DNA from 2 places in the Eubacterium sp. MSJ-33 genome. Region 2 is predicted to be linked to the other one. Evidence: predicted binding sites of a transcription regulator. Region 2 holds the regulator's gene; the other holds the start of a gene.
The links. The regulator NrdR, encoded in region 2, represses ribonucleotide reductase genes. The targets are predictions, from matches to a motif close to CACNANATNTNGTG.

Region 1 (15,458 bases), 380 kb from region 2:
GACTGATGTTGACCTCGATATATTCCACGGTTGTCTGTGACAATTTAAAATCATGAATAAACCGGCATACTTTCTCAAGAATGATTTCTCCCATCTCAATAATCAGTCCATTGCGTTCTGCAATTGGAATAAAATCTTCCGGTGAAATCCATCCAAGCTCCGCATCGTTCAAACGCACCAAAGCTTCCGCCGAATTATATACACCCTTTTCTACTGAGAATATCGGCTGATAATATACCATGAGTTCATCGCGGTCCAGTGCCTGCTTCACAGCCTTCTCAATTGCCTTATCCTGTTTGATCTTCCCAAGATCATAGTCCCCTGCATGTGAGATCACACCCTTCTGCATCTTTTTTGCCATGGACATTGAATAATCCATCACCTCGATCAACTGACCATAGTTGGATGCATCCTCCGGGCAGTTCAGACAACAGATAGATGCCGACATCATGATTCCTGCCTGATTTTCACTGAACCACGGATGCCGGAACCGCTCATTGACACTCTTGGCAATCTCATCAATCTGATCCAGATCTTTATACACAATCATACAGAACTGATCTGCCCCTAACCGGAACACCGTTTTCGAATAATGCAGCCCTTCCATAAATGTGCCAACCTGCCGCAACAGATTGTCTCCATTTTCCACACCATATGTCTTGTTGATAAATTTAAAATCATCCATCGCAACAACAATGACGCCAAATGGCTTCTTGTTCAGGAAAAAGGTGTGCAGATATTCTCCCAGAAACCGACGGTTAAACTGTCTTGTAACTGTATCAATCACGTCATTCGGATTCTGCAGATAATAGTATAGTGACAAGCAGACCGTACTAATCCCGAGATTCAGGATTAACACATGCGTCGATAACTGTACGAATACTGCTGCCACAACAAACAACAGATGAAATATGATAACCGTCATCCTTGCAGTCAGCGCCCGGTTGCCCTGGTGAAGCACCACCACCGAACATGCAACAGTTGCGAGTATGGCAACGGCCACTAATACCAGTACGCCATACCCATATGTGTATTGATTTCCGTCCGCTTCATACACCCAGTTTAAGAAAGGATTTGATACAAGCACAAACACATCCACCGCCCCAAGCAGCGACAACATCCACTTCGCGTGCATCGTCTGCTTTGCATCAATATTCGCAATCTGTATCGCATAATACGCAAGCAACAACGGGGTTGCGTTCAACGCCAGATGCTGAAGCGTACTTGCTACCCAGAAGCCTGTCTGTCCTTCCGTGCCATATGTCTGTGCCAGTCTTATACTTACAATCTCCAGCCCAGTCGACGTAAACACAGTTGCCAAGGCAACCAAAAAGGTGCGATGACTGGCAAGCGGTATTCTTTTTTCATGAAAATACCATACAATTATGATCAAGAGCAAATAAATCGCTGCATAATCGTATGCGGCATCCCAATTCAACATAGTCTCTCACTCCTAATAAACACTGCCATCCAGCCATACATTTAAGTCTAATTCCTGCCCGATTCCAGCGATTGTTCCACTACCGGTATACTGCCATCCTGCATATAAATACGGAAAATCCGGCTGGTTTGCATAATGTGCAAGCCATAATTTATAATCACCAAGCCGCGTCATGTCCAGCTTCTGAACAAACCAGTTTCTATGAGAATAGATCATTGGCACATATCCCGCATTCTTCACAGTTTCACAGAATCCGACAACGCCATCCGTCCGCTCATCCACCGTGATATCTGCAGTTCTCGCTCCATCCGCATAGACTTCCTCTGTATCAATCACAACCGGCATATCCAATGTATAATCCGATGCAAGATCCAGCGCAAACTGTGCCTCCTCTACACCTTCCTCGTAATTCATTGCCTGACTATAAAAATACATTCCGACTTTGATTCCTGCTGCTTTCGCTGCCTCTATATGTGTCTGAAACATATCATCTGCCACAAGCTTTCCTTCGGAACCATATCCGCGATATCCAACACGGATAAACGCAATCGTAACGCCTGCCTGTTTTAAGGCATCCCAGTCAAGCTCTGACTGGTACGATGATATGTCTACCGCAAGCTCCGAAATTCTCGTTCCTTCGGCATTGTGATATGCCATTACCGTACTGTCTCCATCTTCCATATAAAAATCGTCCGTCTGGAAATCGTTTCGTGGCACTTCTTTTACAATCTTATAAAACTGGCAATTCGGAATATCTCCAACCAGTACATAACTTGCCTGTGCAAACTGCCAGAAATTCGCATAGATCATCTGTGCCTCCGCACCCGGCTGCAATGACCATGTATATCCATCTCTACCCACCAGAGCCGGTTTATGTCTCTTACTTTTTCCAATGTTAATTCCTATGATCAATCCAATCAATACGAGCACAACCGCAATTGCACCAACTAAAATCACATGCGGCCAGTTGATCTCATAATCTCTTTTTTTCTCATTCATATGTATTCCTCATCCGAATCCGTCAAAATAATGTTTCTGCTATCTAATTATATCACAGCTTTTCAGCCGACTCAATTGATGCGCATTTTTTTCGCGTATGTTTCACAATTTTTGTTCCGATCACACAGAACACGATTCCAAATAAGAGTATATAAATCAATTCGAACAGGGCGCCTGGCGTCCCAGAATTCCCTTTCAAATATTTTGATACCGCATCGTAATAAAATGTCTGTGTCACCGACAGTGCATTGTTCAGAAAATGCATCAGGATTCCAGGGAACAGACTCTCCGACTGTGCAGACAGATAACAGATTGCAAGTCCGATCACCACAGTCGTCGTTGACTGCACAACATTCATATGATAGAGGCCGAATATCACAGATACGAGTACGATTGCCTTTCCCTGTGTCATTCGCGCTTCAAACGAAGAATACAGAAATCCCCGGAACAAAAGCTCCTCGCACACGGCAGGAAGCAGCGCAACAATCAGAATACTTGCTCCATACCCCATCCGATAGATCTCATCCATCGATGTTGCCACCGCATCCGCACTGTTCGGGAACAGAACGCTTGTGATTGATGTTACGATTATGCCAAGTGCGATCGCACCGAGAATCAGGAAGGTTCCGCCCACCCAAAACCCAGGCCTGCAAAGACGGATCCGGAACGTCTTCTTCCAATCCTTCTTCGTATAAAGTGTCATTAAAACCGGCACGCCCGCCACGATTCCCTGCGTTGCAAAAAGTCCGGAAAGCATTCCTTTCGTACTTGCAAAGCCGCCCACATAAATCATTAGGACAAGCACGATCGGAAGTGCCAGACAGGCATCTCCAACCGATGGTACTCCGCCTTTACGCATATTGCTCCTCCGTTCGAAGATCTGTACATTTCCGGTTCCATCTCCGAACAGGATTGCCTCACTGTTATAGAGTTTTCCGAGCAGAAGCACCGCAATCACACCATAGGCAATGTTGCTAAACAGCACAATCGTGATCGTCGAGAAACTGAACTTAAATGCCAGCAGATCCCGGATCAGCAGGCAGATATTTGCGACCGGGACGAGTGCCATATTCCGGGTAAGCGATACGTTCGGCATAAATCCGACAAATGATGCGAACATCACAAGCAGCATAAGTGGTGTGATATAGTTGTTCGCCTCCTTATACGTCTTCGCAAATACGCAGAAGCACATGGAAAGTGCACTGATCAGCACAGCAAATGCAAGCACGCACAGTGCACAGACTAAAATCGCCGGAACAAACCGGGATATACGGATTCCCTGCTGCAGCGCCATTGTCTGTGCCGCAAGCTTATAGACATAGATTCCGATTCCGCCCATAGATAACACATTCAACAAAGCGGACGCGATTCCTATCGTTCCAACGGTCAGGAATTTGCTAAATATCAGTTCCTGATTCGTGACCGGAAGCGTCAATATCGTCTCCAGCGTTCCACGTTCCCGTTCTCCGGCTGTCGTATCGATTGCCGGGTACATCGTTCCCATCAGCAGACTCACAACAAGCATAAATGGCACGATTACGCCGAGCAGACTTCCAGTTGACTCCTCGGTCGTCGCACGATCATCGGCCTCCACCTGAATCGGATGCAGAACCGCATCCGGGTCTAAGCCCGCCTCAAGAAGGCTCTGATTCGTCAGGGAATCCGAGTATGCTTCAAGCACCTGACGCACCTTCTGTTCCGCATAGCTTGAATTCGTAACTGAGGACAGATACGCGATATTATATCCGGTTCCATCTTCATTTTCATATACGATTGCATTAATCTTTTCTCCCCGCAGGATCATCGAAATATCTGCATTCATGACATTCAGGTCACACAGCTTAAAATGCAGCGTGTCATCATCCGGTTGCAGAAACATCCGGACAAGCTCCGGATTCGTATCCATGAAATCAACCGCAATTTCATACGTCTGTGTATCCATCTGCGTTGTCACCTTCGACATCATGACCATACCACCGACAAACATCAGCGGATAGATGAGAATCGGCACGATCAGCATCATGATCACAGTTTTCTTATCCCGCAGAACGTCCAACATTTCCTTCTTATATAACTGTTTTATCACTCGAAAATTCATGCTTATTCCTCCATCTGTCCGGTCTGATCCTCGATTTCCTGCGCCATGAGTGTGCGAAATGCACTTCTCAGATTCTCACATCCGGTCTGTGCATAGATTTCATCCATTGTCCCCTGTGCGATTACACGTCCATGCGAGAGCATCATAATCCGGTCACAAAGCATCTCCGCTTCTTCCATATAGTGTGTGGAATATAAAACCGCTTTCCCGCGTGCCTTCTCCTTCTGCATAAAATCAATGATGGCACTGCTGCTCATGATATCGAGCCCCAGCGTTGGTTCATCAAAGATATACAGCTTCGGACTGTGGATCAGACACCGGGAGATAGACGCCCGCTGCGTCTGTCCGGTGGAAAGCTTCTCAATACGGTTATCTACAAAGTCCTGCAGAGAAAGTATCTCAATAATTTTCTCAATTCGTTGTTCGATTTCCTCCGTTGAAAGTCCATAGATATTCCCCGTGATCGTCAACAGCTCGCGGGTACTCAGCCGTCCATACAGCTTTGTATTGCCGGACAGATAGCCGATCTGTCTTTTAATATCGTTTTGCTTCGTCAGCAGATTTTTCTGCTCATCCTCATACCGGATTACCCCCTCCGTCGGCTGCATCAGACATCCAAGCATCCGGAGCAATGTTGTCTTTCCCGCACCGTTTGGTCCCAAAACGCCTACGATTTCTCCTTCCCGAACACGCAGGCTCACATGATTTACTGCCGAAAACACAACTTTCTTATGTTTCTTTTCATTTTTTTCGAAATTCTTAACCAGATTTTCTGCTTCTAACATAGCGGACTCCTTTCCGGCTTTCATTTTCACTATCCTGTCGGTATACAAAAAGAAAGGCTGTCTACCCCTGCAGACAGCCTTAATATTTATAGTTGATCTTATATTCTTCACTGCCAAGTTTGACATGTATGATTCTATGATTATAGCCAATCCGGTTATACCGACACAGCAATTTGGTAATCACACCAAGTTTCTTCGGTATTTCAAGATATCGAAAAATCGGTTGTTCCTCTATGATCCGGTAATCCGGTCTCCATGCGAAAAACACCTGTGCCGCATCATTCACCGAGAATTTTCTTTTTTTCCTCCGCTGTACAGTCTGGCTATGCTTACTCATATTCGCAGCCATATTCGCAACACTTGTAGACGCGGTAAAAATCAGATGGGCACCAGGAAATGTCAAACGTATTTTCTCAATCAAATCCCGGACCTCATTCTTACTCAGATATGAAAAACCATCGTCACAGACAAACAAGACCCCCTGGTTCTGCTTGCACTGTATCTCATCCAGCCACGAAAAATCCATCAGTCTCCGTCCGATTGTCTTTTCCCGCGGTCGCACACCATACATGGTCCTCCGTAACGACATGATATTATGCGAATCCAGACTATACCACTGAATCCTGCCATTATCCACCCTGCCAAACATATTATCCAGACGACATGCCATATGTATGACTGTTCCAAACGGAAATTCCTGCACAAATCTTCGAACAAGCGTATCACAGGCGCTTGCGTCTGCTGCCATACGGATATTCTGGTATTCGCTGATATGCGGGTTCAGTCTTGTGAAATCAAATTTGTGACTATATATAAACTTCTCTGCCCAATCATCCTTAAAATATTCCGGATATTTCTTTGACCAGTCAGACATCATCTTTAAAGGATAAATCGCCCGCAGAGACGTATCAAACGTTCCATTGATACAGTCAATCAAAAAGCCCTGTGCCTTCTTATATTCTTTTGTTCTATCATAGATCATGAAATCTTCGGCTTCTTCCTCGAATTCAAAGAACCGAATATTCGCACCCGCTTTTTTCGCTTTCTTATAAAATTCCCGGGCATAACAATGATACAGATCCTGCACACCCGAAAACAGCACAACATCGTCACAGATATCCGTCATATCTCCGTAATACGGGCTGGTATATTCTGTCTTGACCGCATAATCTCGCACCCAGTAAGAATTGAGGAATTCCTTGACGTGTTCGTTGTAAAATGTCCATTTCGAGCGTTTGGAAGACTCAATCAGCTCCTGTTCGAGTTCTTTATCAAAAAATTCTGTATCCATCATCGGAGACAGCAGAATCAATTGATCCGGTTTTCGAAATCCCTCGCGCCATGCAAGCATTGCAATGGATAGCGCAAGTCCTCCACCGGCGCCACATCCCATCAGAACAACACGTTCCACATCCTGTCCTTTCGTACAATTCCTGTATGTCGGCACGAGCATCTGGAACACTTCTTTACAGCAATGCTCCGGTGCAAGCGGATACATCGGCAGAAAAACTCCCGCATGACACGCCAGAGCCGTCTTCGCAAGGAATATCCATTCTGTCGGATTCATCGGAAAACATAATTTACTGGAATACAAATACATAATATATGTTCCGTTGAATCCCTGTTTTGGAACCAGCCGGTAGCAGATCCGCCCCTCTTCCCGCAATTCATCGATGTCAAACTGCTTCACAACAAACTGTGGAATTTTGATATCTGCTTTTCTTTTGCTCAGCTCCACCTGCCGCTTCAGATCTTCTGTGCGCATCTTATGAAATTTTATAGATACCGTTTTTCCCATAACTACGTTTATTGTATCAAACTTATGCTGTATGGGCAAGCTGTTTTCTGCTTGTTCGGTCAGAAGATGACCATGTTTTCCAGACAACAAAAAAGCATCCAACCTGGATGCTTTTTTACATATGAATGCGGAAGATGGGACTTGAACCCACACGGTATTGCTACCACAGGCACCTGAAGCCTGCGCGTCTGCCAATTCCGCCACTTCCGCGTACTGCGTTTCGTATCATATCATTTCTATCCACAAATGTCAACAAAAATTTCAACAAATTCGAAACGCCTTTTATTTTAAATTATTCTGCATCGGTAGATGACGCATCGTTTTCGGTTGCCGCAGGCAATTCTACAGTTGCATCACCGGCTGTTGCCTGTACACCCTTACCATTTTCCAGAATGAAATCTACAACCTTCTGTGCCAATGCATAATACACAAAATCCTCTGCTGTAAAGTCTTCTTTCATTTTATCTTCGTCTTCATAACCATAATACTCCATAACGGTCTTCTTATAGTCATCAACTTCTGTTTTGGAAACAGTAATGCCTTCCTTCTTGGCTACCGCACAGACTACAATTTTTTCTTTCATGTAATCCTCTGCTGTTTTCTGAATATACTCACGGAAGGAATCCTCATCCGAGAAACCAAATCTTGCTGTTACATAATCACCAAGGGAATATCCATAGCTGGATGCTGCCTTTTCCTGTTGCGCAATGCCCTCATCAATCAGATCCTGCATTTCCTGTTCCGGATATTCGTTGTAAGTCGTGGAATCGATCAAAACCTGCATAATTGCACTTTCATTCTGGCTCTTATCAGATTTTTCCTGCTGATCTACCAGATCTTTTCTGACAGATTCCTCATATTCGTCCACGGTAGCTGCATCTGTATAAGATGCGACAAATGCATCGTTATACTCCGGGAGTTCGCTGTCTGTCTTATAGTTCAGCGTAATCTTGAAGTCCGCTTCCTTTCCTTTCAACTCATCTTTTCCATAATCCTCAGGGAATGTTGCTTTAATATTGAATGTTTCACCGATCTTATGTCCTACAATTCCTTCTTCAAATCCCGGAATCATAGATCCGCTTCCGAGGGTCACATCATATCCTTTTCCTTCGGAATTACCACCTTCAAACTCTACACCATCAACACTTCCTACAAAGTCAATATTGACATTATCACCGTTTGCAACCGTTCCCTCTGTAACCTGCTTACTTGTTGCATACTGATTCAGTAACGACTGGATCTTCGCATCAACATCTGCATCTGTCACAGTTGTCTTTGTCTCCTCATATTCCAGCCCTTTATACTCCGGCAGATCACAATATGCGGCGTATTTGTCGATCATGCTCTGCTGATCCACACCATCTACTTTTTTTCCACATCCGGTAAGCATCGTCATACCTAGTGCAAGACTCAGCACATACCCAAGTGTTCTAAACTGCTTCTTCATAATACTACATATCCCTTCTATCTCTACATATATAACTACTGGATTTACACTTAAATCCCTAGCATTTATACCATATTTTTATAAAAATGAAAAGCTTATTTTCTTATTTCACAAAGAAATCACACCCGAAACACATTTTTTCACGGTCTTTCACATCCGGAATTTGGCTTGAATACGCGGTTTTCCGACATTTTAGGTGTCCAAAAAATCGCAATATCTAGTTTTTGTGTAATTTTTCGACACTAGATTTAGTGTTTTCATGTTTACAAAGCACAAGTCTGATGGTATAATGTGAAACCGTATTCACGTTTTTTATTTGGATACCAAAGAAATACACTGCACAGATAGTTTTAGGAGAGGGTTTATGAAAGTTATCAAACGAGATGGTCATACAGTGACCTATGACCGCAGCAAGATCATCACTGCCATCAAAAAGGCAAATGCTGAGGTTGAACCATGTGAAAAAGTTTCAGATGAAAAGATTGAAGAGATTGTGGAAAGCATCGAGAGTAAGAATCGTCCACGTATGCTCGTCGAAGATATCCAGGATATTATCGAGCAAAAGCTGATGGCCGACGGCAAGTTCGTTCTTGCCAAAACTTACATCATCTATCGTTACTCCCGTGAGCTCGTCCGAAAAGCAAACACAACAGATGATTCCATCCTGAGTCTGATCAAAAACCGTAACAAGGACGTTATGGAAGAAAATTCAAACAAGAACGCAACCGTTGCTTCTACGCAGCGTGATCTGATTGCCGGGGAAGTATCCAAGGATCTGACACGTCGTGTTCTGCTTCCTGAGAAGATTTCCAAGGCACACGATGAGGGTGTGCTGCATTTCCATGACGCGGATTATTTCTTACAGCCGATTTTCAACTGCTGTCTGATCAACATCGGCGATATGCTTGACAATGGCACCGTAATGAACGGCAAGCTCATCGAAAGCCCAAAGAGCTTTCAGGTAGCATGTACGGTTATGACACAGATCATTTCCTCCGTTGCCAGCAGCCAGTACGGCGGACAGTCCGTAGACATCCGTCATCTCGGCAAATATCTTCGCAAGAGCTACAATAAGTATAAGAATAAATTAATTGAAGAGTTCGGGGATAAGATTGACGATACGATTTTAGAGCAGATGGCCCAGGACCGCCTGCAGGATGAGCTTCGTTCCGGCGTTCAGACAATCCAGTACCAGATTAATACATTGATGACAACAAATGGTCAGTCGCCATTCGTAACTTTATTCCTGAATCTTGATCCAAACGATGAGTATATCGAGGAAAATGCAATTATCATCGAGGAGATACTACGGCAGCGTCTTGAAGGCATCAAGAACGAGAAGGGCGTCTATGTAACACCTGCATTTCCGAAGCTTATTTATGTATTGGATGAACACAACTGCTTAAAGGGCGGCAAATACGACCACATTACAAAATTAGCTGTAAAATGTTCTGCCAAGCGTCTCTATCCGGATTACATTTCCGCAAAAAAGATGCGTGAAAACTACGAAGGAAATGTATTCTCCTGCATGGGATGCCGTTCGTTCCTGTCTCCATGGAAGGATGAAAACGGAAATTATAAATGGGAAGGTCGTTTCAACCAGGGTGTTGTATCCCTGAATCTTCCACAGATTGGTATTTTAGCGAAAGGCAATGAAGAAAAGTTCTGGAGCATGCTTGATGAACGTCTGGAACTGTGCTACGAAGCCCTGATGTGCAGACATCATGCATTGCTTGGTGTAACATCTGACGTCAGCCCGGTACACTGGCAGTATGGCGCGATTGCCCGTCTGAAGAAAGGCGAAAAGATTGATCCTTTATTGAAGGATGGTTACTCTACTATCTCGCTCGGCTACATCGGCTTGTACGAAGTAACCAAGCTTATGACCGGGAAGAGTCATACAGAACCGGGCGGTGAAGAGTTCGCTCTTCGTGTGATGAACCGTCTCCGCAGAGCCTGTGACGAATGGAAAGAAGAGACCGGTCTTGGATTCGGTCTTTATGGTACTCCTGCCGAGAGTCTCTGCTATCGTTTTGCAAGAATTGACCAAGAGCGTTTCGGAACAATTGAAGATGTCACAGATAAAGGTTATTACACAAACTCTTATCATGTAGATGTACGGGAAAAGATTGATGCTTTCAGCAAGTTCCGCTTCGAGAGCCAGTTCCAGACAATCTCCTCCGGTGGAGCAATCTCTTATGTAGAGATTCCAAACATGCGTCACAATTTAGAGGCGCTTGAAGAGATCGTCCGTTTTATCTATGACAATATCCAGTATGCGGAGTTCAATACCAAGTCCGATTACTGTCATGTCTGCGATTATGATGGTGAAATCATAATCAACGATGACAACGAATGGGAATGCCCACAATGCGGCAACAAAGATCATTCCAAGATGAATGTAACCCGTCGTACATGCGGTTATCTCGGTGAAAACTTCTGGAATGTCGGTAAGACGAAAGAGATTAAAGCACGTGTACTTCATTTGTAAATTATCAAGGGGTTAGAAGATAGATATGAATTATGCAGATATCAAGCGCATTGATGTAGCAAACGGACTCGGTGTACGAGTTTCTTTGTTCGTGTCCGGCTGCTCACACCATTGCAAAGGCTGTTTTAACGAAGAAACATGGGATTTCAATTATGGAAAGCCATTTACGGAAGCAGAAATCGAGCAAATCCTAAATGATGTGAAACCTGATTATATCAAGGGGCTGTCGCTGCTCGGCGGCGAGCCTTTTGAATATGTCAATCAACAAGGACTGCTCCCATTGCTCCGCAGATTCAAGTCTCTGTACCCACAAAAAGATGTGTGGTGCTACACGGGCTATGATTTTGAAAAAGATATTCAGGAAAAAATGATGGTAATGTGGCCGGAGACACGTGAACTGCTCGGCTATATTGATATTCTTGTAGATGGAGAATTCGAGATGGATAAAAAAGATTTATCGCTCCGGTTCCGCGGTTCCTCCAACCAGAGAATCATCGATGTTAAACGTTCTCTCGCAGAAAACAAACTATGTCTCAAGGAGGAATTTTACCAATGATAACCCATATACAAGTACCAGTAAAGAAACTACACCCAGACGCAGTTCTGCCTACGTACGGTTCTGCAAATGCTGCGGGTGCAGATTTATATGCATGCATAGATGCCCCTCTCACACTTGCGCCACATGAAACTGTAATGGTGCATACCGGACTTGCCATGGAAATTCCTGAAGGCTATGCCGGGCTTGTCTATGCAAGAAGCGGATTGGCATCCAAACGCAATCTGGCACCGGCAAACAAAGTTGGAGTTGTAGATTCCGATTATCGTGGCGAATTTATGGTCGCACTTCATAATCACGGAAATGAACCACAGACCATTGATCCACAGGAAAGAATTGCCCAACTTGTCATCACGCCTTATATTGTCGGCGATTTTGCTGTTGTGAATGAGTTAAATGAAACCGCGCGCGGTGCCGGTGGATTTGGTTCTACCGGTCGTTAAATATTATCCTATAGGAGCAGGTTGTCAAAACTTCCGGTTATCCATGGCTGCCTGCTCTATTTTTTTCTGATAAGAAAGTTCTTTCTGACGGTCTGCCGTCACATCCCGTATTGCCCATACAACAGCTTTTACATTTCCATTTTCATCCCATTGCTGTGGGGTAAGAATCGAATACGACCATGTACCACCATCGTCCTCCGAAACATACGGTATATAATCTTTTTCTGCAAATCGGCTTTCCATACTTTCGAGATCCACAAATTTCCGATACCCATCCTGATATTCTGAAGATACAAAACTCTGAATATAACGCTCCAGCATATTTCCGGCTGTCTCTTCTTTTTGTAATATGGCGCCGACTTCTCCCGGCATCCGGATTGCCTCCCACTCACCCGTATCCAGATGAATCAACACATTCAGCTTATAGATACGACTGATTGCCTTAATAATCCGAAACTGCTTCTGTAACTCCCGCATCGTACTCTGTGCAGAACAGTTACGCAAAAAGGCAAGAATCAACAGAAAGAAAATATAAATAGCGGTGCTAAACGCAAACATCGTCGTCCGCGTTGCAAACACCTGTCCAGATGGGTACATAACATAAATCGTGTATTTTTTATATACATCCTGTTCCCCATACCAATGTTTTCCTTCATAATCCAACCGCGTAAGTTTTCCATCTGCCCATGACTTCGAATCTGTAATCGTGATTGAACAATCTGCTGCCAACTGTCCCTGCACATGCAGCCGATTGTTATTCAACACGACTTTTCCGTCTGTAATAACAACTATTCCATCCATTTTAAACAGATATCCGGAAAGCATGCCATCAATGGATATATCATTTTCCCCGATTGGGGCAATCACAACTTCGTGATAGCAGAGAATCAAGCCATCTTGTTTTTCGCGGGAAACGACCGCCAGATTATACTTCTTGCCATCTATCTCAGCCTGCTCCATATACACCTTCTGTGGGAATTTCAAAATCTGGGCAATTGGCTCATTCTTGAGTCTGTCCTGAAACAACACGGCTGCCTGTTCCCCACATGTCTGAACAATCTTTCCTCTCCCATCCGTTACAACAACGCCTGTCAGATTCTCATCCTCAACATAGGCCTCCAATATATCATTGCAAATTGCAACCCCATGTGCCTCATACAATGCGATAGATCTGGCTTTTTCCTGCAGACTCATCAAATCCTTCGACTGTTGATCATTCACATACACATCATACCTGTCACATGTTGCACGCGCATATGCAAGTGTCTCCTCCGCCACCTTCTGTACATTTCTTTTATCTAACCTGGTCTGAAACAAAAAAATAAATGCTAACAATAAAATTCCCGCCAAATACGGAAGCCATTTTATTACAGCATTTTTCTTTTTCCTTATTTTCACCATCGTTTATCTCCCCCTATGATATACTAGGTATTTTTCTTTTGTCCCCGCACCAATTATATTCTATGTTTTACGCTCTGTCTAGTCGTATTTTGCAAAAATAAAAAGTACAGATGTTATACAAGGATTATACAAAAACAATGTTTCCCCTGAAGGTTTCACTCCAGGGGAAAACAATCATTTACTCCAAATTCAGTTTATGTTTGCAGGTAAGTGTTGTAGCCACGGAAAGTACCGCAATTCCGACAATCTCTATGATCGTAACCGTCACAAGCACAACCAGATACTGCTTTGCCGTCGATGAGATCTGCTCCAGAAATAAGTCAATATCCTGCTTTGACAGAATCTCATTGAACACAACAACAAGTATGCCGCATATCATCTGGATCAGAGCAAAAAACACAACTGACCATATGCGTTCCCATTTTGTGAATGCATGGCCAAATGCATAGGCGGCGTTGATCGTCCAGATATTGCACATCACGCCGAGCCACATCATAAGAAGTGCCAATACGCCATCCAGCACAATCAGACTCCGATCCACTATCATCCCGGACATCGAAAGGAATTGCTGTATGAACCCTACGAAATCACTGAACACCTCGAAATTCCCGGTTGCGACGCAGATAGCAAGCCCATAAACAGCAGCCATCCAGGCAATCATCACCAGATCACAGATAAGTCTCGCGCCGATGAGTGTGGATGTCTTTACCGGCAGGGTATGGGTGAGATACCCCTGATCCTTGAAGAAACGATTCCTAAAATCAAGGCATGGAAGCAGTACGACCATCACAATCACGGCAAACATTACCAGAGCAAACATCACATCTACAAGTTTTACAAATACGGCAAATGCAGTCGTACCAACCACGTTATATAATTTATCCAGTCCGAGCACGATAACCGCAAAAAGCATCACACCGGCAGATATCATTCCGACTAATCCGGAACGGTTTACAAATTCATTTTTAATACATTTTCCTAGCATCGAAATACCTCCCTGAATATCGCATCAATTGACTGTCCTTTTTCTGCCCGCAATGCATCCGCATCCTTCTGACAGAGAATCTCGCCCTCCCTGATGAAGATGACTTCATCCAATATGTTCTCGATATCCGAGATCAGATGTGTGGACAGCAGGATCGTCGCTTTCTCATCATAGTTTGTAAGGATCGTCTGCATGATATAGTCTCTGGCTGCCGGATCGACACCTGCGATCGGCTCATCTAAGACATACAGTCTTGCCCGGCGGCTCATCACCATAATCAACTGTACCTTCTCTTTGTTACCCTTCGACAGCTTCTTCAAGGTCATATTCGGATCGATGTTCAAAAGCTTCATCATATCATACGCACGTGTCTCATCGAAATCCGCATAAAAATCTTTGAACATATTGACAAGCTGACGGATCTTTAAGTACTCATTGAAATATGTCCGCTCCGGCAGATATGAAACAACCGCCTTTGATTCCGGTCCAACCTCGTGTCCGCAGATGCGGATACTTCCTTTCTCCGGCTGCAGCAGACCAACCAGCATCTTAATGAGTGTCGTCTTACCACTTCCGTTCGGTCCCAGCAGGCCGATGATCTTTCCTTCCGGTAATTCCAGGTTCAGGTTCTCAAATACAGTTTTCGAGATCCCGTATCCTTTCTTCACACCGGATATTTCTACTAAATTACTCATGTGCTCCCTCCTCACTTAAATATCCTTTCAATACTGTTACAATCTCACCGTCTGCATATCCAAGTGTTCGCATGCTATCCACAAACGCCTGTATATGCTTCTGACTCAGTTCCTCTCGCATACTCGTTCCTCCTGCTCTTGGTTCTGCTACGAATCGCCCTGCCGTGCGCTGGGAATAGAGCACGCCTTCGCGTTCTAACTCCGAAAGTGCTTTCTGCATCGTATTCGGATTCACACCTGCGGTCACCGCAAGCTCCCGTACCGCCGGTACCTGATCGCCCGGTTTCAAGGTGCCCTGTGCGATCTGCATCTTTATCGC
Region 2 (15,458 bases):
GCGGCTGGATCAATGCGATTATCCCGATTCTGATCGTGCCATATTATTCGGTCATTGGCGGCTGGGTAATCAAATACTTAGCAGAGTATATCCGTGGAAATGGGGCAAAGCTTGCGGAGGATGGTTATTTTGGATCATTTATATCAAATGGTGTTTCAACGGAGCTTTGTTTTGCCATCTTCTGCCTTGTGACACTTGCAATTATCTATGCCGGTGTACAAAACGGAATTGAACGTGTATCGAAGCTGATGATGCCGGTTCTCGTATTACTTTCCGTGGTGATTGCTATTTATTCTGTGACAAGACCGGGAGCCATTGCGGGTGTGAAATATTTCCTGGTTCCGAATGTAAAGAATTTTTCGTGGATGACAGTCGTAGCTGCAATGGGGCAGATGTTTTATTCGCTGTCGATTGCGATGGGTATTCTGATTACGTTTGGCTCTTATATGAAGAAGGATACATCCATCGAGGGTGCAACCAGAAATGTAGAAGTGTTTGATACGGCGATTGCAATCATGGCAGGACTTATGATTATTCCGGCGGTGTTTGCATTTTCCGGCGGAGATCCAGATACGCTGCAGGCAGGCCCTTCACTCATGTTTATCACGATTCCGAAGGTGTTTGCGAATATGGGACTTGGAACAGGCGTCGGGATTTTGTTTTTCCTGCTTGTGTTATTTGCCGCACTTACAAGTTCAATTGCCCTCACGGAAAGTGCTGTTGCGACATTTGAGGACGAGCTTGGCTGGGGACGGAGGAAGTCAACGGTTGTGATTGGGCTGATCATGCTTGCACTCGGAACATTATCGAGTCTTGGCTATGGACCTCTTGGGTTTGTGAAGATCATCGGAATGCAATTTTTAGATCTGTTTGATTTCCTGACGAATTCCGTGATGATGCCGATTGCAGCATTTGTGACAAGCCTGCTTGTATCGCGCGTTGTCGGAATTGATAAGATTGAAGAGGAAATCTGTCACGGAGAAAGTAAGTTCCGGAGGAAGAAGATATTTGTTGTGATGATAAAATATCTGTGCCCAATCTTCGCGCTGATTATTCTGCTTAGTTCCGTTGCGAATGCGTTTGGCTGGATATCAATGTGATAATTTCGGGATATGTGATAAGACGAAGTTACAGCAGATTTTGGTAAATATACTTATGGAGAATCAGAGGGGAGCGGTAATAAGATGATGGGGAGAAGTCTTGTGAAAAGAAAAGGTACAAAGAAAATTGCGTTGTTTGTAGGATTGGTGCTGGCATTCGTATGCTGTGGCTGCGAATCTGCCGGGAAAACAGAGGAAGCAGTTTCCGAGAATTTACCGAAGATCATAGTGGGAAGTGATAATTACCCACCGTATAATTATGAGAACTCGAACGGGGAACCGACAGGGATTGATGTTGAACTTGCGAAGGAGGCATTTCACCGTATGGGGTACGAAGCCGTGTTCGAGTATATTAACTGGGAAGAAAAAAAGGAACTTCTTGAGAATGGGGAGATTGACTGTATCTGGGGAAGCTTTTCCATTGATGGAAGAGAAGATGTGTATCGCTGGACGGATCCGTACATGACCAGTCGCCAAGTGGTTGCTGTGAAAGAGGATAGTGATATTTATACATTTGCAGATCTTGCCGGAAAGAAAATTGCGGTGCAGTCAACTACAAAGCCGGAGGAGATATTTGCAAGTCATGCGGATCCGCGGATTCCGGAGTTGGGAGCGGTGTTTGCTTTGCAGAACCGAGAACTGATATATCCATTTTTAAGCAAAGGTTATGTGGATGCGATTGCAGCACATGAAACTGCCATTTTGCAGAATATAAAGAACTATGGCATGGAATACCGTATTTTGGATGAACCCCTTCTTACGGTTGGCTTAGGTGTTGCATTTTCTTTGCAGGATGATCGTGGACTGGAGATGGAGTTATCAAAGGCATTTGCCGAGATGCGAAGGGATGGTACTATGGAGGAAATCATAGGTAGATATCTGGAACATCCGGAGTCATATTTGTGGGAGGGCACATCCGTTACACTCAAATAGGAATAATGGATAATGCGTGATTGATTATGGAATCGAAACAGGAACGGAAATTGATATCCCATGCAGATATCCTGCTGATCGTCGGAATTCTGATTCTGGCGATGGCGGGATTTTTTGCGTGGAAAAAGCTGCAGAAACCGGGTGCATATGTGGATATTATGGTTGATGGAAATTCAGTTAAAACTATGCAGCTCAATCAGGATGCATGCTATGAGGTAAAACAGAAGGCGGGAGTTAATACGGTTGTTGTGCAGGACGGCAGCGTGACTGTGCAAAATGCAGACTGCCCGGATAAGATATGTGAGAAACACCAAGCAATCAACCGGACCGGAGAGACGATTATCTGTCTGCCGCATAAGCTGGTTGTGGAAATAAAAGAGTAATGGTCGTTGAAGAATGAACGTGTCAAACAACGTGGGGAGAAACTGTATATGCAGGAAAAACAGCCACAATTAAATAATAATCACAAAATCGCACTTTGCGGTGTGCTGATTGCGCTCGCCATGATTCTATCGTATCTGGAAAGCCTTGTGCCAATCCATATGGCGGTACCCGGGGTGAAGCTTGGTCTTGCCAATCTGGTTACGATCATCGCACTGCAGAGACTGGATTTGAAGTCGACGATTGTAATCTCAGTTGGTCGTATCATCCTGTCAAACGTTTTGTTCGGAAATATGGCGGTGTTATTGTATAGTCTGGCAGGTGCGGCTTGCAGCATATTGATTATGACACTGTTTAAGAAATGCCGTGTGTTCGGACTGGTTGGAATCAGTGTTGCGGGTGCAGTATTTCATAATCTGGGACAGATTCTGGTGGCAGTCTGTGTCATGGAAAATATACGAATTTTATATTATATGTTTGTGCTTTTGGTTACAGGAACAGTTGCAGGTGTGGCAATCGGGCTGCTTGCATCATTTCTGCTCAAAAATATAAGATTTTAGACATAAAAGTTGTGAAATTAAGAACACATTTGTTGATAAAAATCCCTACTTGTATTAAAATATTTATAAATATTTTTTTGAGTGGGGTCGATACGATGAAACTAACTTTTAAAGGAGGCATCCATCCATACGAAGGGAAAGAACTTACGATGGATAAGGATGTAATTGAATATGTCCCAAAGGGAGATATGGTATATCCACTGAGTCAGCATATCGGCGCACCTGCAAAAGCGGTTGTCAAAAAAGGTGACCGTGTTTTGGTGGGGCAACTGATTGCAGAAGCCGGTGGATTTGTTTCTGCAAACATTCATTCTTCTGTATCCGGAACAGTCAAGGCTGTGGAACCAAGACTGACCGCTTCCGGTTCTAAGGTCAATTCGATTGTGATCGAAAATGACAATCAGTTTGAAGAAATTGAATATGTGAAAAATGACAAGCCGCTTGCGGAGCTTACCAAAGAAGAAATTCTCGAAGCAATTAAGAATGCAGGCGTTGTCGGCATGGGTGGCGCCGGATTTCCAACGAATGTCAAGCTCTCTCCGAAGAATGCGGATGAGATTGATTATATTATCGTGAATGCATCTGAGTGTGAGCCATACCTGACATCGGATTACCGCCGTCTGCTCGATGAGACGGATAAGGTGATTGAAGGACTTCGGATTGCCCTTGCAATCTTCCCGGGGGCAAAGGGAATCATTGCAGTGGAGGACAATAAGCCAAAGGCAATCAAGAAGTTAAAAGAAGTGCTTGGAGATGATCCGGATATCAAGGTTCATTCCATGAAGACGAAGTATCCGGAAGGTGCAGAGCGTCAGCTCATCTATGCGAATACCGGACGGTATATCAACTCGAAGATGCTTCCGGCAGATGCAGGATGTATCGTACATAATGTAGATACTGTTTACTCTATCTGTGAAGCTGTTCGACAGGGAAAACCGTTGATTCAGAGACTGGTGACTGTAACGGGTGATGCAATCACAGATCCGTGTAACTATCTTGTGCGGACAGGTACAAGCTTTGCGGAGCTGATCGAGGCTGCCGGTGGTTTCTTACAGGATCCGGAGAAAATAATTGCCGGTGGCCCGATGATGGGAAAAGCCATCTATGATCTGAATATTCCGGTTACGAAATCTTCGTCCGCGATTCTCTGCATGACAAAGGATGAGGTTTCTGAATATGAGCCAAGCAACTGTATCCGCTGTGGCAGATGTGTGGAGGTTTGTCCGGGAAGAGTGATGCCGAACAAGCTTGCGACTCTGGCAAGTCAGGGAGATCTCGAAGAGTTTCAGAAGTTAAATGGTATGGAATGTTGTGAGTGTGGCTGTTGTTCGTATGTATGCCCGGCGAAGCGGCATCTGACGCAGACAATCGCTGGTACAAGAAAAGCCATTTTGGCAAGTCGTAAGAAATAGGAGGTGCGAGAAAGTGGAACAGGAAAATTTGAAATTGAAGGTCTCTGCTTCCCCGCATGTGAGAAGCAAGGCGACAACATCGGACATTATGTTTGATGTTGTGATCGCATTAGTTCCGGCAACCGCATTTGGTCTGTACATTTTCGGCTGGTATGCAGCGTTACTGGTAGCGGTTTGTATCGGAAGCTGTGTTGGATTTGAGGCATTGTATCAGAAATGCATGGGCAAGAAGGTAACAGTTGGAGATTTCTCAGCGGTTGTAACAGGATTGTTGCTTGCATTGAATCTTCCGCCAAATCTTCCAATCTGGATGGCGATTGCCGGTTCGGCATTTGCAATCATCATTGTAAAGCAGCTTTTTGGCGGACTTGGACAGAACTTTATGAACCCGGCACTAGGAGCAAGATGCTTCCTGCTGCTGTCGTTCTCCCGTTATATGACGAACTTTATCTACGATGGTGTGGCAACGGCAACTCCGCTTGCAACTCTGAAGCTTACCGGTATGGTGAACTTAAGAAGTATGTTTTTAGGATATACAGCAGGAACAATCGGAGAGACATCTGCAGTTGCACTTTTGATCGGAGCGGTATATCTGCTTATCAAGCGTGTTATCAGTCCGAAGATTCCTCTTATCTATATAGGAACATTTGCGGCAGCAATCGCGATTTATGCTGCAGCTAAGGGATATAATGTTCCGGTGTTCACCGCGGCACATCTGTGCGGTGGTGGTCTGATGCTTGGAGCATGGTTCATGGCAACCGATTATGTGACAAGTCCGATTACATCTGTAGGCAAAGTAATATACGCAATTGGTCTCGGACTTCTGACATTTGTTCTTCGTATCTTTGGAAGCAGTGCAGAGGGTGTTTCATATTCTATTATCATTATGAACCTGTTAGTACCATTGATTGAGCGAGTAACGGTTCCGAAGGCATTTGGTGAAGGTGCGGAAGTGAAGGATAAGAAGCAGGCAAAGCTTGAAGCAAAGACGGAAAAGAAAGAAGCAAAGGCGGCCGCTAAGGCAGAGGAAACTTCTGCGGGTGATGAGAAAGAGCCAAAGAAGAAAGACAAGATGGATGTCAAGGGCATCGTGGCTGCGATTGTTGCAATCTGTGTGATTACAGTTATAATGGGTGCTGCATTAGGTGGTGTATACAGTGTGACAAAAGACCCAATCGAGAAGGCACAGGAACAGGCAAAGAACGATGCATATGCAGCGGTTCTTCCACAGGCAACCCGTGTGATGAGCGTGGAGGAAGATGGCAGTGTGATTAAGAAGATTAATCCGCTTCTTTCATCTCTTGGATTTGAGAATGTGACGATTGATGATATATGTGTTGGCGGAGATGACGCGAACAACACGCTGGTTGGATATGTTGTACTCGTAACAAGCTCAGAAGGATATGGTGGAGATATTCAGATTGCAGTAGGTATGGATACCGATTATAAGATTACCGGGCTTTCATTCCTGACATTAAATGAAACAGCAGGACTTGGTATGGAGGCCGATACCGATGCATTCAAGCAGCAGTTTATCGGTAAATCCGTTGATCAGTTTACATATACAAAGACCGGATCTACACAGGATAGTGAGATTGATGCGCTGTCAGGTGCAACAATCACAACTTCTGCAGTTACAAATGCCGTGAATGCGGCACTTCGTACAATCCAGTATTTGACGGCAGGAGGTGCACAGTAACATGGGAAAGATAACAGAGCGATTAAAAAATGGTATTATTACCGAGAATCCTACATTTGTGCAGATGCTTGGTATGTGTCCGACACTTGCGGTTACGTCATCTGCAATCAACGGACTTGGCATGGGACTTACGACCATGGTTATCCTGACAATGAGTAACTTTATGATTTCCCTGCTTCGGAAGCTGATTCCGGACAAGGTGCGTATTCCGGCATATATTGTTATTATTGCTTCGTTTGTAACGATTGTACAGTTTTTATTGCAGGCATTTATTCCAAGCCTGAACGACAGTCTGGGAATCTTCATTCCACTGATCGTTGTAAACTGTATTATTTTGGGAAGAGCAGAGAGCTATGCTTCAAAGAATCCTGTGATTCCATCAATTTTTGATGGTATCGGTATGGGACTTGGATTTACAGTCGGACTTACCACAATCGGTATCATTCGCGAGATCCTTGGCTCCGGCAGCATCTTCGGATTTAGTTTTGTAAAAGCTGTTGAGAATTTTGCTGAGAGTCATGCAAGTGAGAAGGTTTTCCAAATCTTGTCCGATCAGGGATTGTTCCAGCCGGCAAGTATTTTTGTATCGGCACCGGGCGCATTCCTTGTACTGGCATTTATCATTGCGTTTATCAACCGTCGCCATATCAAGAAGGCAAAGAAGACGGGCGAAAAGGCAGAGACATGCAGACTGGCGGATTGCGCAAGCTGTGCAAATGCCATGTGTGCAGGCAAGGGAAAGGAGGAGTAGGATATGAATATTATTTTGTTAGCGATATCCGCCGCTCTTGTGAACAATGTAATCCTGAGCCAGTTTATGGGTATCTGTCCGTTTTTGGGAGTATCAAAGAAGGTAAGTACCGCAGCCGGTATGGGCGGTGCGGTTATCTTCGTTATGACGATTGCTTCGGCGGTGACGAGCGTGATCTATCATTTTGTGCTTGTACCACTCAAGCTTTCCTATCTGAACACGATTGTATTTATCTTAGTCATTGCAGCACTGGTACAGTTTGTGGAGATGTTCTTGAAGAAGACAATTCCATCGTTGTATGAAGCATTGGGCGTGTACCTGCCATTGATTACAACGAACTGTGCGGTTCTCGGTATCGCATTAAAGAATGTACAGGATGAATTAAACATCGGAGAATCTATCATCAACGGTATGTTCTCCGCAGTCGGATTTGCGATTGCGATTATAGTAATGGCAGGTATCCGGGAGAAGATTGACAAAAACGATATACCGGAAAGCTTCAAAGGAGCGCCGATCGTGCTGATTACAGCCGGTCTTATGGCAATCGCTTTCCTTGGATTGAACGGATTGATTTAGAGGAGGCGGGAAAATGGGAGCATCGATTTTGTATGCGGCTGCAGTCATTGGAATTGTCGGAATTTTAGCCGGAATCCTCCTGGGTGTAGCGAGCGAGAAGTTCAAAGTAAAAGTAGATGAAAAAGAAATCAAAGTACGTGAGGCATTGCCGGGAAACAACTGTGGAGGTTGTGGGTATCCGGGCTGTGATGGCCTTGCGGCAGCAATCGCAAAAGGCGAAGCAAAGCCGGACGCCTGTCCGGTCGGTGGCGAAGCCGTAGCGAAGAAAATCGTGGAGATTGTCGGAGGAGAAATCGACAGTGTCAGATATGTCGCGCATGTAAAATGTGCAGGAACCTGCGAGAAGGCAAAGGATGTTTATGACTATGTTGGACCTGAGGATTGCCAGATTGCAGCCAATGCACCGGGCGGCGGACCAAAGGGCTGCAGTTTCGGATGTCTTGGTTATGGTTCTTGTAAGCGTGCCTGCCAGTTTGATGCGATTTCCATCGTAGATGGTGTGGCAGTTATTGATAAAGACAAATGTAAATCCTGCGGACAATGTGTACTTGCCTGTCCAAGACACATTATCGAGATGGTGCCGGAAGATGCCGGTGCAATTGTTGAATGTAATTCAAAAGAATTTGGTAAAGACGTAAAGGCGGTCTGCAGTGCAGGCTGTATCGGTTGTGGTCTGTGCCAGAGAAATTGTCCACAGGGTGCGATTACAGTGAAGGATCATCTGGCTGTTGTTGATTACGAGAAATGTACCGGATGTGGCACATGTAAGGAAAAGTGCCCAGTAAAGATTATACGATAGAACATATGGTATTAATATATTAAAGCGATAGAGTGTATCAAGTTGTACATAATTACAATTCTAACACAGACCGTTGAAGCACGCTGGTACTTAATGAATGGCAAACTTGTTTGCCGTGAATTTAGTACCACTGCGTGATGAACCGAGCGGGAGCGCGTCTGTGCGGAATTCGTAATTATGTACTACTTGTATACCACAGCGTGAATACAATGGGAGAGAATATGGAAAGAGATTACGTTATTATTACAGATTCATCGAATGATCTGCCTGTCGGTTATGCCGAGGAACAGGGTGTCGTGATTATTCCAATCAGTTTTGAGATTGGTGATGAAGTATTCGATGGAAGAGAGAAAACTTTGACAAAGAAAGAGTTTTATGACCGTATGCGTGCGGGACAGGGAACGAAGACAGCGGCACCGAATATCAACGATATCGAAGAGGAGTTTGAGAAGGCACTGTCCGCAGGAAAAGACGTATTATTCACCTGTCTTTCTTCAGGTATCAGCAGCACGATCAACAACGCGTTTGTATGTCGGGAAGAAATGCAGGAGAAGTATCCGGATGCGGAGATTTGTGTGTTTGATTCCATCTGTGCGAGTGGTGGACATGGGCTGTTGATTTACCATGCAATTGAGAACAAGAAAAAGGGTATGTCAGCCAAAGAGAATATGCAGGCACTCGAAGAATTAAAGCATCATATTGTACACAAATTCACGGTGGATGATCTTACATATTTGCAGAGAGGTGGACGTATCTCTAAAACAGCAGCTGTTATCGGCGGTATGATTCAGTTGAAACCGGTTCTGCATGTAGATACGGAAGGCCGGCTTGCTGCAGAGAGTAAGGTGCGCGGTCGAAAGAAAGCATTAAATCAGCTGCTTGCAGAGATGGATATCTGTACAGGAAGCTATGCGGATAAGCAGGATGTGGTACTGATTTGTCATGCGGATTGTCCGGAGGATGCAGAGTATGTCCGTGCAAAGGTGGAAGAGAAGTATCATCCGAATAAAATCATCATGAGTGAGGTCGGGCCAATCATCGGAGCGCATGTCGGGCCGGGAACGATGGTACTTATTTTTGAAGGTGACAAGCGATAAGCTTGTGCATATACTAACTATAAAAAGCGAAGGTATGAGATGCGCTTTTTAGAGTTAAAAGAAAAAGAAGTTATTAATTGCAAGGATTGCAGGCGGCTCGGCTATGTTGCCGATGTCGAATTTGACTGCGAGACAGGGAAGATTCTCGCAATCATCGTTCCGGGACCGGGCAAATTATTTTCCTGCTTTGGTTCGGGAACGGAATATTACATCCGATATTGCAATATCGTTCGCATTGGACCGGACATTGTTCTGGTCGACATCGATGCCTGCGATATACGGAAAATTCAGGGAGGAAAGGAATAAACATATGAAGTGCCCATTTTGCGGAGATGATAATACGCGTGTGATTGACTCAAGACCAGCAGATGACAACGAGGCAATCCGTAGAAGACGACAGTGTGATGAATGTGGGAAGCGTTTTACCACCTATGAGAAGGTTGAGACGATTCCTTTGATCGTAATTAAGCGTGACAAGAATCGCGAGACATATGACCGTTCCAAAATCGAGTCCGGTGTTGTACGATCCTGTCACAAACGCCCGGTATCCGTGGATCAGATTGAGGCATGCGTGGATGAAATCGAAAACAAGATTTTCAATCTTGGTGTGCGTGAGATTGAGAGTGAGAAGATTGGTGAGATCGTGATGGATCAGATTCGTGACCTGGATCAGGTCGCTTATGTACGTTTTGCCTCTGTGTATCGTCAGTTTAAAGATGCGGATACCTTTATGAGTGAGCTGAAAAAACTACTGGATACAAAGTAAGCGTAACGGAAAGGGATGCTATGAACTATATCAAATTGATCGAGGGCGCAGAAGGTGAGATCATCGAGAAAAAATCTCGTTTTATTGCGCAGATTGCCCCGGTCGAAACGGAAGAAGAAGCGTATGCATTTATTGAGAAGGTCAAGAAGAAGCATTATGATGCAAGACATAACTGCTTTGCGTTTTCTATAGGTGCGGAAATGCCGTTCCTTCGGTTTTCGGATGATGGCGAACCTCAGGGAACTGCCGGAAAACCGATGCTGGAGTTGATTCAGAATTCCGGAATCCATGACATCTGTGTGGTTGTAACACGGTATTTCGGAGGCACATTACTTGGCACGGGTGGACTTGTCCGGGCGTATACGCAGGCAACGAAGGAAGCCTTAGAAGCATGTACGACGAAACTGATGCAGCAATTACTCCCAGTTCTGATTCGGACGAATTATACGGATATGGGGAAGATACAGTATATTTTGAATACGAGACAGGTTGCAATCATCAATACGGAGTTCGCAGAGGATGTGATATTTACTGTACATATTCCGGTTGATGATGCAAAGGCGGTTTTAAAAGAAATTACAGATGCAACGAATGCGAGAGCGCAGATCGAAGAACAGGACGAGATTTTTGGATGATCTCGTCCGTTTTTGTGTTTCGTATTAAAAAATGTACAGAATGAAGAAATACAGAATTGAAAAAAGTAATAAGATCGGAAGTATCTTAGCAAGTGTCTGGCTTTTCTTTATAAACAAAGACAGAAAGATTGAAAATACAAAAGCACCGATGCTGATCAGGCTGACAAAAGGCAAGGTTGTTGTTCCATAAGCAATGAGATTACAGATGATGCCGATTATATATACCGGAAGTATAGCGGCTAAAAGAGTGGTATACTGGATGCCGCGAATCCGGTTGGCGGATAATGCAATGTAGATGCCGCGTTCTCTGTCCTGCAAGAACATCATAAGACCGAACAGACACGAAAATATTGCAAGCAGACAGGTAAATTCCTGTATTGGAAGCATCATTCGATACGTGTTTTCTTTGTAGTCATAAGCACCATTTGTGGTTGAGGACATGCGGAAAATCGTTTCACTGTTCATATATTCCTGCATCTTCTGCTGCAATTTTTCGTCAAGTGCAGAATCATTGATTGTGTCTACAAGGATTTGCGGGGATGCCGTTTTGAATATATAGTGGAAAAATGTTTCACTGATTGCCGCAGATAAAGTTCCGGCCGGTGTTTCATACAAGGCGATTTTTACAATACCGGAGCCGTTAATGTAAGCAGCAAAGAAATTGTCCGGTACAACAAAACCGCATTCTGCTTTCCCTGCCTGAACATCGTTGATCAGTTCAGATGGACTATCCGTGTAGTAAAAATGGTATAGAGAAGAGGATTGATCCAATTCATTCCGGAGAGCGGTGGTATAGGAATCCTGTTCTTCCATATATACAGCAACCAGAATCTCAGTGGACTGGCTTTTAGCAGGAAGCAGTTGATAGACAATCGTCATTATAATAAGTGCCGTCAGCATTCCGATATATAATTTTCGTTTTAGTATCCGCTTAAAAGCGACGATCATTCGATTCATAATATACTCCATAGTTAAAATAGTGCACGACCTAAAAACTGCATTGCATAATGTCCGGGAAGATATGGACTGATAGTCTGGATTACTTTTGGAAGCAGGGCATCAGGCAAAAGTCCACCACCGCAATAAGCCAGCATTAACACAATGAATAATACGCACATATTTGCTGAAAATGTACTTCTTGAAAAAGTTGCAATGCCGGAAATAAGAAAAGCAATTGCAAAAATCACAGGAAACACAAGCAATAGTCCCATCGGGTTTATTTGTTTCGACCAGATGCTGACACTGATATAACATGGCAGGAAGGCAATATACAGTGCAAGCAGTGTGCTGATAATATTCGCAATCCATATATGTGTTGTATTCATTCGGAAGAGCTGCATATATTCTTTGATTCCTCTGCCGGTACCTTGCAGATAGGGGATTAGAATAAATGCAGTGAAGCATAAACTCAGAAGAACAGCAAAAACGACATAATGCTCGGGCAGCGACAGACCACCGGCATTTTCGGCATGAATTGTTTCTATATAATTGCCTTTATTTAATACACGGTCAAGCAGAACAAGATTGACCCGGTTGTTGATCTGGCGAACCTGATCGCTGTCGTAATTGTGGGCACGCATAGTGTCAAGCCCACTGTAGATGCCTGCCTGTGCGGTTCCGAGCAGCCCTGCATAGGACATGAAAAGCTCATTTATCACATAAGAGGAAAAAGATGAGTTATCGTAGACAACAATGTCAAGCGGAAGGTTCGTGCTGTCCATGATTCCGGAGAAGAAGTTCTCGGGAACGATGATTAGGAAGAGAATTTCCCTTTGTTCCAGCAACCGGTATCCTTCATCAACACTTGTCACCTGCCGTAGTTGTACGGTTTCCTGCATACCTTCGAGATCTTCGAGCATGCCGAGACCGAGCGACGTCCAATCCGCATTGCCTTCTTCCGGCAGATAATAACCGATGGAAACGGCAGAGAACAGATTCTCTTTGTACAGATGCCCGGATATATAAAATCCGGCTGCCCCGGTTACAAGCAACAGCAATAAAACAGACACAAGCAAGTGTGGTAGATAGTGCGTCAGTCGTTTTATGTTTGCACGGATGTAATTAACAGAGATTGTAAATCGAGACATAATTTCCCTTCGTTATCTTCGTAATAAATCAATATAGCTGGTTCCCTCCGGCAGCGCAGATGCGTTTGTAAGCGTTCCGTTTTGAAGTAGATAAACATGGCTGCAAAACTGGAACACAGCTTCTTCATGTGAAGCAATCAGAATCGAATTGCCGAGGCCGAGATAGTATTGCATAAACTGCAATGCATCCTGTTTGGCAGGAAGATCAAGTGCTGCAAATGGCTCATCCATCAAAAGAATTTGTGGATGTTCCAAAAGTGCACAGGCAAGACTTAGACGCTTTTTCATGCCGCCGGACATATTTTTCACAGGGGTATCAAGAAAATTCTGAATCCCAAGCTTGCATAATGGCGGGGTGGTTAATAAACTTAAAATCTCAGGCTTCTTTTTGTTTGTCCACATGCGGAGATTGTCAATTGGCTTTAATTCGTCAAAAAGCGGATTTTCCTGCGGGACATAGCCAAAACGGACTTTGGAACCGGCAGAATATTTTTTTGCGATACAGGAAAGCAGCGTGGATTTTCCGGAACCGTTAGCACCAAGAATCCCAATAGCACTTCCGTCTGGAACAACAAAGGAAATGTCGTTTAGTACCTGCTTTTTTCCGTAAGATTTTGATATATGTTCGATTTGAAACATAAGTGCTCCTTTATATATGCGTAACTGATACTATAAAAATAAGATAGCATTTTTATAGTAGTTATACAAGTAAAAAGCAAGGATATGTAGATTTTCTCTATAGACTTTAGAATGTAAATTTGTTATAATTTCAATAAATATGAGTATATATGTCGATCCGGGATGAGAGACAGAATATAGATATGACAGTGTAGAAAATACGATTGATACGAGGTGATAGATTCATGAATGGAACCAGATTAGCAAAAAAGAACGATTTAGCGGTGAAAGTGATGGCAGCATTTGCGATTGCCAAGATTATTGTACTAATCATTAATCATAAAACACAAAAAGGGTTTGTACCACTGCTGGTATTATTTGCTTTGTTTGCAGTTGGAAATGTTGTATTCCAGATAATCAATGACCGAAGCGAATTGACGAAGTTTACATCTATTACTGTATTTGCAGTGCTGGTAATTATTTCAGCGTTTGTATCCGGTTCTGTGATGGACGCACTTCCGGTTTTTATAGCAATCGGCATGTGTATTATTTATATGGATACATTACATATCCGAATCACCTGTGGAATCTCAACACTTGGTATTTTGATTCAGACGATTATTCAAATCGCAAATCATGGATTGGCATCATCCGTGACATGGGTAGAAATCCTGCTTTTGACGATTATCTTTACGATCGGTATTTTGATGGCATGTAACATTACTTTGCGGGAGCAGGAAACGGATCGTCAGGAAATCGAATATCATGTTGCTTATCAGGAAGAAATCACAGAGAACATGGTAAAGGTTGTGGATAATGGAAATGCACATATCGAACAGCTTCAGTCAAAGCTCGATAATTTTCAGGCTGCGACAGCAGAGGTTACGAAGTCTGTAGATGCGATTTCCACAGGCGTTACAGACACGGCAGAGAATATGGAAGTGTCAACAACGATGACACAGCAGATTCAGGATATTATTGATAACCTGATTGATGTCAAGGATAACACGGTACAGTCAACACAGAGAGCAATCGAATCCGTAAAGTCCGGTTTAGATATTATTGAAAGCTTGAAAGACAAATCCGATGATATCAATGTAGCGAATGAAGATGTGACCCGCGTATCCGAAGAACTCTGTGAGAAAATTCAGTCCGCAGAGGAAATCACACAGATTATCTATCAGATTTCAAGTCAGACAAACCTGCTTGCATTGAATGCAAGTATTGAGGCCGCACGTGCAGGTGAGCAAGGCCGTGGATTTGCTGTTGTTGCAGATGAGATTCGGAAGTTAGCGGATGATACAAGAAGTTCGATTGACAGTATCACACAGCTTCTGAAGGGCGTGACAGATCTTGCTAACCATACATCCGATCTGGTACGCCGGAGCGTAGCAGCGGTATCGGAGCAGGCAAAATATATCGAAGCGGCAGATGGAAGTTTTCAGACGATTGCAGGTGTAGTAGAAGAATTGTCCGGCGATATGAAGCAGCTTGATAAGATTTCCGGCAATCTGGATGCTTCCAATAATTCGATTATTGATGGTCTTGCCAATCAGCAGGCAGCAAGTGAGGAGATTGCAGCAAATGCACAGTCTTCGGCAGATCTTTGTGAGACAAACTTAAATGAGTTAAATGGCGTTATTGCCGAATTAAACGAGATTGCCAAGATTATCGGAAGTCTGCGGGCAGCAGATCTTGATGAGATCAACAAGATCCTGGAAGAGACAACGGTTCAGACTGATGAAAGCGGAGACCGGACGGATTATTCTGATTATTTTTCAGAGAATAATGGACAGGCGGCAGAGATTCCGACAATTGTATCTGCAGAAGAGACAGAATCAGAGGAAGCAAGTCAGACAGAAGCGGAAGAGAACGAATCAGAGGAAGCGGGTCAGACAGAGGCGGATGCGGTTGAAGAAACTCACGAAGATTCTGAGCCGGAAGAAGTTGAAATGAATGAAACATTTGAATCTTTGGAAGGTGCAGAAGATATTGGAATCGAAGAACATCAGGATGAAGAATCTGAAGATGAAGAAATAAGCGA

Region 1: nrdD (anaerobic ribonucleoside-triphosphate reductase) is a predicted target of NrdR. The motif match lies at 8,809-8,822, and genes of this name have one in related genera.

What each region holds. Positions count from the first base shown of each region.
Region 1 is NZ_CP076562.1:2,457,678-2,473,135, reverse strand. Features, by position in the region: gene KP625_RS11640 (putative bifunctional diguanylate cyclase/phosphodiesterase) at 1-1,441, opposite strand, end outside; gene KP625_RS11635 (glycoside hydrolase family 25 protein) at 1,454-2,440, opposite strand; gene KP625_RS11630 (ABC transporter permease subunit/CPBP intramembrane protease) at 2,493-4,538, opposite strand; gene KP625_RS11625 (ABC transporter ATP-binding protein) at 4,541-5,323, opposite strand; gene KP625_RS11620 (class I SAM-dependent methyltransferase) at 5,403-7,121, opposite strand; tRNA gene KP625_RS11615 (tRNA-Leu) at 7,248-7,331, opposite strand; gene tig (trigger factor) at 7,414-8,568, opposite strand; gene nrdD (anaerobic ribonucleoside-triphosphate reductase) at 8,933-11,059, shown strand; gene nrdG (anaerobic ribonucleoside-triphosphate reductase activating protein) at 11,085-11,615, shown strand; gene dut (dUTP diphosphatase) at 11,612-12,058, shown strand; gene KP625_RS11590 (hypothetical protein) at 12,083-13,459, opposite strand; gene KP625_RS11585 (hypothetical protein) at 13,638-14,444, opposite strand; gene KP625_RS11580 (ABC transporter ATP-binding protein) at 14,438-15,139, opposite strand; gene KP625_RS11575 (GntR family transcriptional regulator) at 15,132-15,458, opposite strand, start outside.
Region 2 is NZ_CP076562.1:2,839,433-2,854,890, forward strand. Features, by position in the region: gene KP625_RS13180 (sodium-dependent transporter) at 1-1,100, shown strand, start outside; gene KP625_RS13185 (substrate-binding periplasmic protein) at 1,203-2,033, shown strand; gene KP625_RS13190 (NusG domain II-containing protein) at 2,060-2,416, shown strand; gene KP625_RS13195 (Gx transporter family protein) at 2,423-2,974, shown strand; gene rsxC (electron transport complex subunit RsxC) at 3,070-4,386, shown strand; partial or broken gene KP625_RS13205 (RnfABCDGE type electron transport complex subunit D) at 4,475-5,338, shown strand; gene KP625_RS13210 (FMN-binding protein) at 5,516-6,085, shown strand; gene rsxE (electron transport complex subunit RsxE) at 6,087-6,836, shown strand; gene KP625_RS13220 (electron transport complex protein RnfA) at 6,840-7,412, shown strand; gene KP625_RS13225 (RnfABCDGE type electron transport complex subunit B) at 7,426-8,211, shown strand; gene KP625_RS13230 (DegV family protein) at 8,433-9,308, shown strand; gene KP625_RS13235 (YlmC/YmxH family sporulation protein) at 9,348-9,614, shown strand; gene nrdR (transcriptional regulator NrdR) at 9,619-10,074, shown strand; gene KP625_RS13245 (YigZ family protein) at 10,095-10,709, shown strand; gene KP625_RS13250 (ABC transporter permease) at 10,734-11,666, opposite strand; gene KP625_RS13255 (ABC transporter permease) at 11,681-12,796, opposite strand; gene KP625_RS13260 (ATP-binding cassette domain-containing protein) at 12,809-13,435, opposite strand; gene KP625_RS13265 (methyl-accepting chemotaxis protein) at 13,660-15,458, shown strand, end outside.